DNA from 2 places in the Paenibacillus sp. FSL R7-0216 genome. Region 1 is predicted to be linked to the other one. Evidence: predicted binding sites of a transcription regulator. Region 1 holds the regulator's gene; the other holds the start of a gene.

The links. The regulator NrdR, encoded in region 1, represses ribonucleotide reductase genes. The targets are predictions, from matches to a motif close to AACACNATATATNGTGTT.
Region 2: MKZ15_RS08820 (adenosylcobalamin-dependent ribonucleoside-diphosphate reductase) is a predicted target of NrdR. The motif match lies at 5,261-5,278, and genes of this name have one in related genera.

What each region holds. Positions count from the first base shown of each region.
Region 1 covers NZ_CP150222.1:1,775,618-1,783,364, reverse strand. The annotation lists gene pstB (phosphate ABC transporter ATP-binding protein PstB) at 1-525, opposite strand, end outside; gene pstA (phosphate ABC transporter permease PstA) at 540-1,427, opposite strand; gene pstC (phosphate ABC transporter permease subunit PstC) at 1,424-2,326, opposite strand; gene MKZ15_RS07835 (phosphate ABC transporter substrate-binding protein) at 2,414-3,373, opposite strand; gene nrdR (transcriptional regulator NrdR) at 3,561-4,031, opposite strand; gene MKZ15_RS07825 (alpha/beta-type small acid-soluble spore protein) at 4,168-4,389, shown strand; gene MKZ15_RS07820 (lytic transglycosylase domain-containing protein) at 4,463-5,026, opposite strand; gene coaE (dephospho-CoA kinase) at 5,023-5,619, opposite strand; gene mutM (DNA-formamidopyrimidine glycosylase) at 5,658-6,536, opposite strand; gene polA (DNA polymerase I) at 6,574-7,747, opposite strand, start outside.
Region 2 covers NZ_CP150222.1:1,983,775-1,991,521, reverse strand. The annotation lists gene MKZ15_RS08835 (Ger(x)C family spore germination protein) at 1-241, opposite strand, end outside; gene MKZ15_RS08830 (spore germination protein) at 255-1,751, opposite strand; gene MKZ15_RS08825 (helix-turn-helix domain-containing protein) at 1,925-2,350, shown strand; gene MKZ15_RS08820 (adenosylcobalamin-dependent ribonucleoside-diphosphate reductase) at 2,494-5,085, opposite strand; gene MKZ15_RS08815 (SNF2-related protein) at 5,763-7,541, shown strand; gene MKZ15_RS08810 (YqhG family protein) at 7,551-7,747, shown strand, end outside.

The sequences.
Region 1 (7,747 bases):
CGGTTCATCCATCAGGATGATGCTCGGACTAACCGCTATCGAACGGGCAATGCAGAGGCGCTGCTGTTGGCCGCCGGATAAAGCTAAGGCGGAGGTATGCAGTCGATCTTTCGTCTCGTTCCATAGCGCCGCTTTGATAAGCGATTCCTCGACGATTTGATCCAGCTTCTTCTTATTCCGGATCCCGTGGTAACGCGGCCCGAAAGCGATATTTTCATAAATGGACTTATGGAACGGGTTCGGACGCTGCCAGACCATGCCGATCTTTTGCCGCAGCAGCACGACATCCGTCTTCGGAGCATTGATATTGTCTTCCCCGATCCAGATTTCTCCCGTGATCTTTGCTCCGCTGATGAGGTCATTCATCCGGTTTAAGCTGCGCAGAAAGGTGGATTTACCGCAGCCGGAAGGACCGATCAATGCGGTAACTTGCCGGGAGGCAAAATCAAGCGATATATTCTTAACGGCTTGCTTCTCTCCGTAAAAAACACTTAAGTCTTTCGTTGATAATTCGATATTAGGCACTTGGCTTCGTCCTCCTATTTCGTCGCCGTAAATTTCTTGAGCATCACGCGTCCGAGCCAGCGGGCCAGCAAGTTAAATGCCAGCACGGTCAATATCAGTACGGCCGAAGCGCCGGCGGCGATTTCGGGTGCGTCCGGTGCCAAACCTTCGGAATTGATCTTCCAGATATGAACGGCCAGCGTTTCCGCCGGACGGAACGGATTTAGCGGTGACGTCGGACTAAGCGGATTCCAGTTGCTAAAGTCAAGCCGCGGACTGCTCATGCCGGCGGTGAACAGCAGCGCCGCAGCTTCGCCAAACACGCGACCTGCAGCCAGAATGGTCCCGGTCAGGATAATCGGCGTAGCGATCGGGAGCATGACCGATTGGATCGTTTTCCATTTGGACAAGCCCAACGCCAAACTGGCTTCCTTCTGAGCCTGCGGCACGCTGGCTAATCCCTGCTCCGTGATCCGCACCATCAGCGGCAGATTGAAAATCGTTAAAGCCAATGCACCCGAGAACAGGGAAAACCCAAATCCGAATACATTTACGAGTACGAGCAGACCGAACAAACCAACGACGATCGACGGAAAAGAGGATAACACTTCCACGATCAAACGGATAAAATCGGTGATTTTCCCCGGTTTGGCATATTCGCTCATATAGATCCCTGCCCCGATACCTAGCGGTACGGTGATGATCATCGTTAAGACCAGAAGGAATAAAGAGTTGAATAATTGCGGGCCGATCCCGCCGCCTTCCTTAATCGTTTCGGGCGGTGACGTAAGAAAGTCGAAGCTGATATGCCCCAACCCCCGAACTAAAATAAAGCCGAGTAAACCCGCCATAATGAGAACGATCAATCCGGCCAAAGCGACAATGACGGCCGTTGCGATTTTGTCTACAGTTTTTGCGCTCATCGTTTTGCTCTCCTTTCCAGCCACCGGACGATAAAGACGAATATGAACGTCATTAGCATCAAGATCAGCGCCAGCGTCCAAAGGACATTGTTTTGCGTCGATCCCATCACCGTATTCCCCATACTCAGCGTAATCACGCTGGTCAAGGTGGAGGTGGATTCAAAGAGAGAACGCGGAATATGCGGCGCATTCCCGATGACCATCTGTACCGCCAGGGCTTCCCCGAAAGCCCGGGCCATGCCCAATACGACCCCAGTTAATAAAGCCGGCATGGTTGTCGGCAAGACGGTCCGATACAAGGTTTGCCAGCGCGTTGCGCCGAGTGCGTAAGAACCTTCTTTCAAACCGGGAGGCAGAGCAGCTAGCGCATCGGTGGCAATCGAAGTTATCGTTGGCAAGATCATAATCGACAACACGGTCGCTCCGGCCAAGATACCAAGACCTTGTCCCGGGAAAACATCCCGGTAGAAAGGCACGATGACGCTGAGCCCCACAAAACCATATACAACGGAAGGGATCCCAGCCAGCAATTCGATGACCGGCTGCAGATATTTCTTCCCGAACTTTGGCATAATTTCGACCATAAATAAAGCTGCGCAAATGCCGAGCGGGGCCGCGATCAACGCCGCCAAAATCGAGGTGCCGAATGAGCCCAAAATAAACGGAAGGGCACCGAATACCGGAGGTTCCCCATCCGGTTTCCAGTTCGTACTGCCGAATATTTCGCGAAATGCGATCCCGTCTTGAAAAAAGGTGCTTAACCCCTTGGTTGCTACGTAATAAACCATCGAGAAGATGGTGACGACCAGCAATACGATACAAAACGAAGCGTAAATTTTGCCGGTCCATTCCTCGACGATATGCGGTTGTATTTTTTTTCTTCCGCCGGACTGAGCCATGAAACCTCTCCCTTTAATAACAGCACAGAAAGAGGCAGAACAGTCCGCCTCTTGCCGCGCCGATATGATGTTATCGAGTCCTATTGGTTACTTCTGTGTGATCTTGCCATCCACATCGCGTTGAACTTGCATTTTGCTTGCCGGAATATAACCAAGCTCTACAACGTCGCCGTTGTCGCCTTGTACGTCAGGGGAAACCATGAAGTCCAGGAACGCTTTAACAACTTCGTTTGGCTCGCCTTTGGTGTACATGTGCTCATAGGCCCATACCGGATAAGTTCCGTTTGCTACGTTCTCTTCTGTAGCTTCAACGCCTTCGTATTTCACAACTTTGACGGAATCGTCAAGGTAGGACAAGGCAAGGTAACCAATCGCCCCCGGCGTTTCGCCGACAAGCTTCTTAACCGTACCGGAGGAATCCTCTTGGATCGAACCTTGCAGGTCTTCCGTTTTTGTGCCCAAAGCATATTTCTCGAACGTTGCGCGAGTCCCGGAGCTCGAAGGACGGTTGACGATTTGAATCGCTTGATCGGGACCGCCAAGGTCTTTCCAGTTCGTGACTTTACCCGTGAAAATTTGTACCAGTTGGTCTTTTGTCAAATTGTCGATGGTGATATCCGGATTCACGACGGCAGCCATCGCCACGACTGCAACTTGATGGTCAACCAGTTCGCTGGCTTGAGCAGCTTCCAGTTTCTCTTCCGCGAAAACGTCGGAGTTCCCGATGTCCGCCTGTCCTCCGGAGACCTGCGTCAGACCCGTGCCGCTGCCTCCACCTTGAACTTGTATAGAAACTTTAGGATTTTGATCCATGAATTTTTTCGATACTTGGTCTACCAAAGGTTGCAATGCCGAGGAACCTACCGCCAGGATCGACCCGGAAAGTTCCGACGTTGCTGCGTTGCCGCCGTTGTTCGCGGATGCTTCATCCGTAGTGCCGCCGTTCGTTCCAGCCGTGTTGTTTTGTGCCGCGTTGTTGTTTTGACCACATGCCGCCAGCGTCAAGCTCAACACCAATGTCAAAACCAATAGCATACTCTTTTTCATTGTCTTAGGTATCCCCCTTATGTGTTTTACAATTTGATTATAGAAAGCGAAGATCAATCCTGTGTTTTCGTTTTGTAAACTTTGTGTAAAATGATGAGACATACCTCCTCTAGTTCTGATTATTCTGTGCAAAATATAAAAAAAACACTCTCGCGCTTAGCAGCGAAGAGTGCTTTAGTAAAAGAAACTATTCCGTGACCCCCGTATTTTTGGAGAGCAGGCCCTTCAGTTCTTTCATAAACATATTGATATCTTTAAATTGACGGTAAACCGAAGCGAACCGGACATAGGCCACCTCGTCCACCGGATATAACTGCTCCATGACTAATTCGCCAATCCCCCGGCTTTCAACCTCTGCGTTGGCCGAATGGCGCAGGGAACGTTCCACCTCGGAGACGATCGATTCCAGCTGCTCAACGGAAACCGGGCGTTTCTCGCAGGCTCGGATCAAGCCTCTCAGCATTTTCTCCCGACTAAATTCCTCGCGACTTCCATCCTTCTTAATCACGATCAGCGGCATTTCCTCCACCATTTCAAACGTTGTAAACCGACGACTGCATTTCTCGCACTCGCGGCGACGACGGATCGAGCGGTTCTCGTTAGCCGGCCTTGAATCCAGCACTTTCGTCCCTAAATAATCGCAATACGGACATTTCAAGCTAGAACACCTCCCCTCTAAATGCCGTAATGACGGCCTTTTTTACTTAATGGCAATAAATTACTTTAGATTCATCGGATTGAAGTTGATAGTCCGGCACATAATACTGTTACCAACCACAAGGAGGTGAACAATCATGGCCCAAAATAATAACTCTTCGAACGACCTGGTGGTTAGACAAGCTTCCGGAGCTTTGGATCAAATGAAATATGAAATTGCTCAGGAACTTGGCATCTCTTTCCCACAAGACGGATATGCTGGTAACCTGACCTCTTACGAAAACGGTTCGATCGGTGGTTTCATTACGAAACGTTTGGTGACCTTGGCTGAACAACAGCTGGCAGGTCAATTCAAATAATCCGATCACCAAAGGAAGCATTGACTGGCAATTAGCCGGTCAATGCTTTCTTTATATTTTCGCAATAATCCACCTAAAACTCGTCGTAAATCTTCACATACTGCTTGTAATAATGCGAGACCCGCTGAACGTAATGCCTAGTTTCGCCAAACGGAATATTCTGTGCCGTCTCCAGCCGGCCATCCCATCGTCCGCTCTTCAGCCAGTTCTTTACATTCGTCGGCCCGGCATTATAGGCGGCGATCATAGCGATCGGGTTGCCTTCGAATTGCTCGGATAACGACCCCAGGTACCACGTGCCGATCCGGATATTCGTTTCGGTCTCGTTGCGGATGTCCTCTAACGTCGTATCGGGCAGCTTCGCTTTGGAGATGACCCACTCCGCCGTATCCGGCATAATCTGCATAATTCCAAGCGCACCTTTTCGGGACTCCGCCCCCGATTTGTAATTGGTCTCCACCTTGATAATCGCCGCAACGATAAACGGATCGAGACCGTTGTTTTTGGCATGCAGACGAATTTCTTCTTTATAATAAATCGGATAAAATAACGAAAGCCAGGTGGAATTTAAAAAGATGAGGCCCGTGAAGCCAATAAACAGGAGAAGCAGAACCCTCTTTTTGCGAAGCCACCTCATTTTAGCCCCTTATCCCGCCAAAAGACGTCAATCTGCCGCTTTGTCTCGTCTAGTCCACCGCTGTTATCAATCAAAATATCCGCCCTCTCCTTCTTTACTTCGATGTCCATCTGGGCGCTTAAACGCTGTTCGGCCGCTTCCCGAGATAACCCGTCCCTCTGGATTAATCGAGACATTTGAAGCTCCCGGGGTACGTATACGACCATAATTTCTTCATATAACGGATCGAGACCCGATTCGTAAAGCAAAGGGATATCCGCCACCACCAGTCTGTGCGGATCCTCTTGTTCCAGCTCGTCCAGACGCCGCTTCATTTCGGAACGGATGGCGGGATGCGTCAACGCCTCCAACGCCTTACGCTCCTCCGGATGAGAGAAGACGATTTCGCCGAGCTTTTTGCGGTTGAGCGTTCCATCGGGGTGAAGCACCCCTTGTCCAAAGCGTTCGCGGACGGCCGCCAGCACTGGATAGCCCGGCTCCATAATCTCCCTGGCGATCAAATCCGCATCAAGCACAGCGGCGCCAAGGTTGGCTAGCATGCGGGAAACCGTGCTTTTCCCGGTGGCGATGCCTCCGGTGAGTCCGATGTTCATTCCCAATACACCTCACTGTTTTGACTTGGAGCTTCGACCTAAATTTCATCTATCGTTTGTTTAGCGCCTCGCGTCTTATGACTTGTCCGGTATGCAGGCTGACATTTCGGGCAATAATGCGTTCCCCGTCCCCCTACAACGGTCTTCACCACCGGCTGTCCGCAATTTAGGCAAGGCTCCCCTTGTCGGCCGTACATCCGCAAGGAATGTTGGAACATTCCCATCTCTCCCTGTCCATTGACATAGGACTTGATGGAGGATCCTCCAGCTTCCACCGCTTCTGTCAGCGTATCTATGATAGCGGTGTGAAGTCGCTCCATCTGCCGCTTGGTTAGCTTGTCCGCCGGATGTTCCGGGTGGATTCCCGCCCGGAACAGGGCTTCATCCACATAGATATTCCCCAGACCCACAATGTATTCCTGGTTTAGCAGCGCAGGCTTGATCTTGGTAGACCGCCTGGATATCACCTCTTGAAAAGCCTTTGCCGTAAAAGAGGCCTCCAAAGGCTCCAACCCCAGTTTGGCCAAAGGCTTCTGCGCAAATTCCTCTCCGGGCAAGAACAAATGCATGGTACCGAACTGGCGCACGTCCTTGTAACGGAGTTCGGATCCATCTGTAAACCGGAAAATCACATGCGTATGCTTCTCCACCTCATCGCCGGTCTGATAAACGCCGTATCGCCCTTCCATCCGCAAATGGGAGACGAGTACCAGCCCATCCATGATGATGCGCAGAAATTTCCCGCGGCGGCCAATCTCTAATATCGTATGTCCGGCGAGCTCGACTTCAAACCGCTGGATATCATCCGGCCGTTGGATGATTCGCGGCAAGGAGACGTGGACGCTTTGGATCGTTTTCCCGACGATCAATTGGGTCAAGGTCCGTCGGACCGTCTCGACCTCCGGCAATTCCGGCATATCCTCTCACCTCATTCTAAGTTGTAATCCCAAGAACCTACTTCGCTTCGTACCAATTTAATCCGCTGGACACTTCGGCCTTAAGCGGCACGGAGAGCTCTAACGCTTTCCCCATCGTCTCCGGCACGAGCTTGCTCATGATCTCCAACTCTTCCGGCGGTACCTCGAAAACCAATTCGTCATGGACCTGAAGCAGCATACGGCTCTTGAGCCCGTGCTTGTGCAGTTCCTCGTCCATCCGCACCATTGCCAGCTTGATGATGTCCGCCGCGGAGCCTTGAATCGGTGTGTTCATGGCCGTACGCTCAGCGAAGGAGCGCAGGTTGAAGTTCGACGCGTTGATCTCTGGCAGATAACGGCGACGCTCCAACAGCGTTTTGACGTAACCGTCGCGCTTCGCTTCCTTCACGATGTCGTCCATATAACGTCGGACGCCTTGGAAGGCGTCGAAATATTGATCGATGAACCGGGCGGCTTCCTTCCGCGTAATGTTCAGGTTCTGGGACAAGCCATAGTCGCTGATCCCGTAGACAATCCCGAAATTGACGGCTTTGGCCGAACGGCGCATATTGGAGTCAACCTGGTCCGGTCCAACGCCAAACACATCCATTGCCGTCTTGGTGTGGATATCCATATCGTGCAGGAACGCTTCCTGGAGCCCCGGATCACCAGAAATATGCGCTAATACACGAAGCTCAATTTGCGAGTAATCCGCCGCCAGAATAAACCAACCTTCCTCTGAAGGAACAAAAACTTTGCGGATTTTGCGGCCCTCCTCGAGGCGGATCGGGATGTTCTGCAAGTTTGGATATTGGCTGCTCAGGCGTCCGGTTGCGGCGATCGTCTGCCGGAAATACGTATGCACCTTACCTGTTTTCGGCGAGATTTCCTTCAGCAGGCCCTCGACGTAAGTCGATTGAAGCTTGGCCAGTTGGCGGTATTCCAGAATAAACTGCACGATTTCATGGTAAGGCGCTAGCTTCTCCAACACTTCCGCATCCGTCGAATAACCGGTTTTGGTTTTCTTGATCACCGGCAACCCCAGCTTATCAAATAGGATTTCTCCTAATTGCTTTGTTGAATTGATATTGAATTCCAGACCGGCGATTTCATAAATTCGCGTTACCAATTTATTGATCTGGGCTTCAAATTCCACGCCGAGCTCTTTCAAGGCCTCCTTATTGACGGCGATGCCTTGCTTCTCCATGTCG
Region 2 (7,747 bases), 210 kb from region 1:
TCGTACCGCTTGCACTCATGGTTTGAAAAGCCCTCTTCCCCTCCCCTCCCCCACCAGCATCCAGTCCGCCTGAATTTGCCGGTATTGCGATTTGGGTTGTAACTAGAACATGTCTGTTGTCCTCGATATCCCATCCATCTCCCAAATTAAAGGCGAGGTGGTCAGGTTCATTCAAACTCCAGCAACCGGTTATTAAACACAACAAGAACAGGGGTGAGCTCATCTTCAATACTATTTTCATGCGGATCCACCTATCATTTGGCTTTGGACTTTGTAAGTTTACGAGGGGCACGTACTAACCAATCTTTGATCCATCCATGAACCAGCGGAGCCACCGGGGTGAGATATGGGATTCCAAACGGACTTAACCGAGTCAGATGCGCTAAAATGGCGATCATTCCCGCTGCCAGGCCAAATAAACCAAACATGCCGCTTAGAATGATTAACGGGAATCGCAGCATCCGAAGTGGAAATCCAAATCGATAACGCGGAACGATAAAGGAGGCGATACCGGCAAACGATACTACGATTACAATCGGCGCGGAAATAATTCCAGCGCGTACTGCGGCCTCCCCGATGACAAGCGCGCCAACGATACTTACAAGCGGACCAATCGTTTTAGGCAAGCGTATGCCAGCTTCCCGTAACCCTTCAAAAACAACTTCCATCATAAAAACTTCAATGATGGTTGGAAAAGGCGCATGTTCTCGAAGGGACGCTATGCTGATCATCAATTTTGTTGGAATCATCTCCTGATGATAATTGGATAGCGCTATATAGAGAGCTGAGGTGGTGGTCCCGAAGATGACAAAGACAAAACGAAGCAAACGGGTCATCAATACGTACATAGAGCGTTCATAATAATCATCTGGCGCTTGCAGCCCCGTCCAGAAAGTCATCGGAACAGACAACGCAAATGGAGTGCCATCGGTTAAGATAGCTACTTTGCCCTCTAGCAATCCGGAGGCAATAACGTCAGGTCTCTCGCTATTCAACATTTGCGGAAATGGAGTAAGATGCGTATCTTCGATCGCTTCCTCGATATACCCGGATTCAAGAATTCCATTGGTATCAATTTGATTTACGCGATATTGAACTTCCTCCAACAGCTTAGGCTCTACTACTCCTTCGATATAGGAAATGACTACTTCCGTTTTCGTTAAAGTACCAATCGTAATGGACTTCATCTTGAGCTTTGGTGTTGTAATGATTCGGCGAAGCAACGTCGTATTCACGCGGAGGTTTTCCGTAAAGCCTTCTCTAGGCCCCCGCAGTGTCGGTTCAGCAGAAGACTCTTCGATACTGCGGGTTTCGACTTGTTTAATGTTGGCCAAGCATGCGGTAGCATCACCATCGGCTAGAATAGCGACGCTTCCTTTTAAAATACTTTCAACAGTTCCATCAAAATCGGGAAGTCTAGAAATTTGCATAAGAGAAAACAGCTTTTGTTCGCACATATTGGCGATACTGTCGATGGTACCAAGACCCTGAGGAACCCCTTCATAGATTAGCGGCCTAAGCACATTGGATTCGAAAATTTCGGTATCGATCATCCCATCGATATAAATCATGAGGAGCTTGGTTTGTCCACTGATCATTAACTCACGATAAACGACATCTGAACAATCCCGGAATATGGTTTTGAATACTTCATCGTTCTCATTAATATCTGGACTAAATTTCTTTTTTTCCTGTTCTACCGACAATGTATGATTTCGTTGCTGATTTGAGTTTAATTTATGCCAGCTCATGGTTGGAATGACCTCTCCGTTCATCTTTAAACTGCTTTAGCTAAGGGTCATGCCCTTCCTCGCTTTTTTTTACTAGCGTTTCCATTAGCATGTTATTTCAAACAATACGGCACACAGTGTACATTAGGAATTCATTCCGAGGAAAATAAGGACAAAATGGACGGTTCTTATCCGTGACAATCACACCACAATTAACTATACTTCTTGATGTAGCTTTACTTTTTAGTCTGACTTCAAAAAAGGAATGTGAGATGATAAGAGTGATGGAATCCATAAAGTTTGAAAATAGCTGTATAGAGTCGATCTCGGAAACTCTACAATTACTCTCCGGTAAATGGACATTCTTAGTGATTACGGAGTTGTTAAAGGAATCTCAGCGTTTTAATCAGCTACGTAGAAACTTAGGGAACGTAAATACCAAAGGCTTAACAGATACCTTGCGGAATTTAGAAAATCACCAAATGATCAAACGCCAGGTTTACCCGACTGTCCCTGTGTCGGTGGAATATTCAATTACTCCAAAAGGCGAGGCCTTTTTGAAAGTTTTTAATGAAATTAATCTGTGGAAAACCAAATGGGATTCTCCTGATGTAATCTGAGATTTGATTCAAGATTCATAACAATGCTGTCTAACGATTTGTTCTGTCAAAAAAAAGTCCGAAGCAGTAAGTATCTGCTTCGGACTTTTAACCTTTATCATCCCCATATGCATGAGGGAATTCTCCCAATATTCAATGCAAATCTACGAGCACTTACTATATCCGCAGTTGCTGCAAGTCTTGCAGCCCTCGATGTTGATGAGCGAGGCCGAGCCGCAGGACGGGCAGAGGTCGCGGGAGGTGGCCGGCGCGCTGCCATGGCTGTGGCCGCCGTGCGAGCCGTCCGCGGTACCATGATCTTGCGCGGCTTCCTCGTGATGTGCGATCGTTGCTGCCACCGGCGCCGGGTCGTGGTCGCCGTACGGGCCGTTTTGCACGTGCGTCTCTAGCGCTTTAGCAACCGCGTCCGCGATCGATTCCACGCGGTTTGGACCAAAGCCGATAGCGCCTGTACCGCCGATGCCTTTGAGATGCTTGATCAGCAGCTCCACCTTCTCGCCGTGGTCGCCGTAACGCAGGAACAGCGAGCAGACGCGGCCAAGCGCTTCCGCCATCGCAAACACGTCGGAACCGGCTTTCCCTACGTTCAGGAAGATTTCACCCGGAATACCGTTCAAATCGTTGATCGTGATATATGCCATGCCAAACGGCGTGTTGATCTTATAAGTAGCGCCATGGAGCACTTGCGGGCGTCTCTTGTACTGTTCCGCCGTTTTCGGGCTGCTGGCTTGAACCGGAGCGCTTGCCGGCTGTTCCGTTACGGCTACCGTTGCTGGTGCTGCCGCTTCTTCTTGTTTCTCTTCCTTCTTCTCCGTTTGCAGGACTTGTACGTCACGGCTACCGTCGCGGTAGATCGTTACGCCTTTGCAGCCAAGGTCGAAGGCCAGTTCATACAAACGTTCCGTTTCTTCCACGGTAAAGTCGGATGGGCAGTTTGCCGTTTTGGAGATGGAGCTGTCGACCCAACGCTGGATCGCGGCTTGCACGCGGATATGATCCTCCGCCGACAAATTCATCGCGGTCACGAAGTAATCCGGCAGCTCTTCCCCTGGATGCGCGTCCATCCACTCTTGCGCGATCGGCACGAACTGCTCGTCGAAGCCGAGACGGCTTTGACGGTAGTATTTGAAAGCGAAATAAGGCTCGATCCCGGTCGAGGTTCCAACCATCGTCCCTGTGCTGCCGGTTGGCGCCTGAGTGATGATCGTGACGTTGCGGACCCCTTTGGTGCGAACCGCTTCGCCAACTTCCGGATACACTTCCGTCATCACTTTCATAAATCCGCTTTGCAAATATTTGTCCGCTTCGAAAGCCGGGAAGGAACCTTTCTCTTCCGCGATATCTGCGGAGGCCAGGTAAGCTTCCTTGGCGATAAAGCCATATAATTTGTCGAGGAATTCCAGCGATTCCGGGCTGCCGTAACGGATGTTCAACTTGATCATCAGCTCGGCCAGGCCCATCGTCCCGAGGCCAACGCGACGCTCTTTCTTCTGGTTCTTCTCGTTTTCTTCAAAATGATAAGGCGTTTTGTTGATGACGTTGTCCAGGAAACGGACCGAATAGCGCGTCGTTGTGGCGAGTTCGTCCCAAGCGACATCGTGTTTCTCTTCGTCGTAGAACTTGGACAAGTTCATCGCCGACAGGTTGCAGACGCCCCAACCCGGCAAACCTTGCTCCCCGCACGGATTCGTACAAATGATCGGGTTAAAATACCAGCTGTTGGACATTTGGTTGTAATATTCCATAAACACAACGCCCGGTTCGGCGGATTTCCAAGCCGACTCGATAATCGTGTGCCAGATCTCACGCGCTTTGACAGTGCGATAGTGGATCACTCTGCGGCCGTCCGCTTTCCACTTCTCGAGATCGCCGTCCCACACTTCGTTGTAGTCCTCGTAAGTCGTATCCGGGAACACCAATTCCCAATCGAGGTCTTTCTTCACCGCTTCCATAAAGCTGTTGCTCACGCAAACCGACAGGTTCGCGTTCGTAACCTGGCCCATCGTCTGCTTGACGGTGATAAAGTCCATGACATCCGGATGCCAGTCGTTGATCATCAGCATCAGCGCTCCGCGACGGCTGCCGCCCTGCTCGATCAAGCCGGTGGTGTAGCTGAACAAACCTCCCCAAGATACGGCGCCGCTCGAAGAGCCGTTTACGCCTTTAACAACCGCACGGCGCGGACGCAAGGAACTGAGGTTAATCCCCACGCCGCCGCCGCGTGCCATGATCTCGGTCATTTCGGACAAGGTCTCCATGATGCCGCCGCGGCTGTCTTTTGGCGATGGGATCACGTAACAGTTAAACAAGGTCAACTCGTCACTGGCGCCGGCACCTGCGGCAATCCGGCCGCCCGGTACCAGCTTCCAATCGTCCAGGATATAGCGGAACTTCTCTTCCCATTGCTTCTGCAGCTCCGGCGTTTCCTCTACGGAAGCCATCGCTTTAGCAAGGCGGTCCCACATTTCTTCAGGGGTTTTCTCGATATTGAGGGTCAGCTTCTCCACGTCGGACTCGACCAACTCGCCCCGGCGTGTCTTCACCGTAACCTTACGACCCTTACGCGCAACGACTTCGCCAACTTCCTTTGTTGGGAATTTGGGATCATCCTTCGTCAGAACGAGGACGACGTCGCCGACTTTGGCGTGACTAGGGTCCGCATCTTTCCAGGCGTACCGGTCCAAGAAGATTTTTTCACTTAGCCCCTCAAGGCGCTGTTTTGGCACAGTTTTCAAAGAAAACACCCTCCTATAAGTTTGGATCAAAGATTCGTAAATATATCGGTCATTCGCGCCGGATCTTGAAGTCGAAAACGGGCGAAAAAAACGAAAAAAGCGTTGTTTCAAGCCGATATTCGCCTGCCTGAAAGCCGCTACGCACACCCTATAAACCGTATTATCATATGTATGAATCACAATATATTGTGTGCGAATACCATTATACTATACAATATCTCGTTGTCACAGCGGGACAGCTTGAAATTTTAGGCTTTTTTCCGAATGCTGCTGGCCCAAACACTCGTTTGCTCCGGTTCTCTCAATTTTTCGGTCTTGAATCTATGAAACCGCCATGTAACCATTTCCAACCCAAGCTATAAAACGGAAGAGCTGCCTCTGGAGGCTTCATCATGCGATTATCCCTTTCGTTAAGGGAGCAAGGTCGAGGTCGAACGGTTCATCTAAATCGCTTTGATCTGAGCAAACGGGATCATCATGTAAAACGGTCAACCCAAGCAATATCACTAGCTGATGCTCCGTTTCGCTCCCGCTCCCCTCTCCAAAGTTATGAACTCCTTCTTTTTCGTCCATACTACACCTACGTCTGCAAGAAGCACGCGGTATGGACTGATTCGGATCCTTTCGTAGCCGCAATAGAGCTAGTCAAATACGCATCAAATGGGAGGTTTTACATCATGAATCCTCATCCCCCCGGCCCTTCCCCCAATTCGGTCGTCCCGCCGGAATGGAATCTGCAGATCCCCGTAGACTTCGACCGAAGTTGGTTCAGCGACTTGGAATCGAGACATCAAAAGGGCGGCCCCTGGGACGATTGGAAGCTGTTTAACCTTGCCCTTGAGGCCGAAACTGCTTCGCTTGTCACGAGCTTTGAAGAAATGCAATGTTTGAAGCATCTGCAAGGCGTCACCCCTCTGCCGCACCAAACCGAAACGGCTCGAAAGGTCCTGTTCGAAATGCGCGGGCGTGCGATCCTCGCCGACGAGGTGGGTCTTGGGAAGACGATCGAAGCCGGTTTGATTTTAAAGGAATACATTGTGCGCGGATTAGTGAAGAAGGTATTGATTCTGGTGCCTGCATCCCTGGTGCTACAGTGGGTTCGGGAACTGAATCAGAAGTTCGGCATACCGGCCGTAGCGCAGAAGAAAGAGCATTCCTGGCACAACGACGTCGTTGTCGCCTCCATGGACACGGCCAAACGCGACCCGCACAAAAATATTCTGCTCAATAATGAATACGATCTGGTCATCGTAGATGAAGCCCACAAGCTGAAGAACAAGAAAACGACCAACTACCAGTTCATGCTGCAGCTGCGAAAAAAATATTGCCTTCTCCTGACTGCCACTCCGGTGCAAAACGATCTAGGCGAGCTGTTCAACCTGATCACGCTGCTTAAGCCGGGGCAACTGGGCGGGCAAAGCGAATTTGCCGCCAATTTCGTCGTCGACAAACGACAGCCGAAGAACGAGAATCAGCTCAAGGATGAGTTGGCCAAGGTGATGATCCGCAACCGGCGCGGTGACGGCGAGCTGGAATTCACGAAGCGAATCGTCCGCAACATTGACGTAGAGCTGTCCGAGGAAGAGAAGAACCTGTACAACGGGGTTACTTCCTTCATTAAAGACCAATATAACGCCGCTGGCGGCGACCTCAACAGCATGCTGTCCCTGGTCACCCTGCAACGCGAGGTATGCAGCAGCCGGGATGCGGTATTCGTCACATTGGTTAATTTATCTAAGAAGCTTGCCCCTGATTCCCCGATCCGTGATCGGATTTGGGATCTTGTCGACCTGATCCGTCAGATCAAAGCGAACAGCAAGGCGGAGAAAGCGATGGAGCTGATCCGTGAAATGAATGACAAGGTGATCGTGTTCACCGAGTATCGGGCTACGCAGGAGTATCTGCTGAAGTACTTCCGTGACCGCGGAATGACCGCGGTTCCGTACCGGGGTGGGATGAACCGAGGCAAAAAAGATTGGATGATGGACCTGTTCCGCGGCCGGGCCCAGGTGATGATCGCGACCGAAGCGGGCGGCGAAGGTATCAACCTGCAGTTTTGCCATCAGATGATCAACTTCGACCTGCCCTGGAACCCGATGCGAGTGGAGCAGCGGATCGGCCGGGTGCACCGGCTGGGTCAAACCAACGACGTCAATATTTACAATCTGTCTACCAAAGGCACGATCGAGGAGCATATCCTCCACCTGCTGCACGAGAAGATCAATATGTTCGAGTTGGTCATAGGCCATCTTGACGTGATTTTGGAGCGTTTCGAAAAACAACATTCACTGGAAAAAAGCATTTACCAAATCATCCTCGAATCCGGCAGTGACGAGGAGATAGCCAGCCGCGTCGATTCGCTGGGACGCGAATTCCACACCATAAAATCCGAGCTGGATGCAGAAGCCGAAGGAACCGAAAGCGAAGGCGGCCTGCAGCAGCTGTTGGGAGGTTGATCTGCGGTTATGTCCATGACCTCTGAACAGATACGCGAGTATGTTCTGACCTATCTGGAAGCAACCGAATGTCAGTTCCTTGAGAAATCGCCACATCACGTCACCGTGAAACTCTCTCCTCGCGCGGACCGGGACTTAACGAACCGTCCCTATTACTGGGGGTTCATCGAACGGACCGGAGCGGAGCCGGAAACGATGTCGTTTTC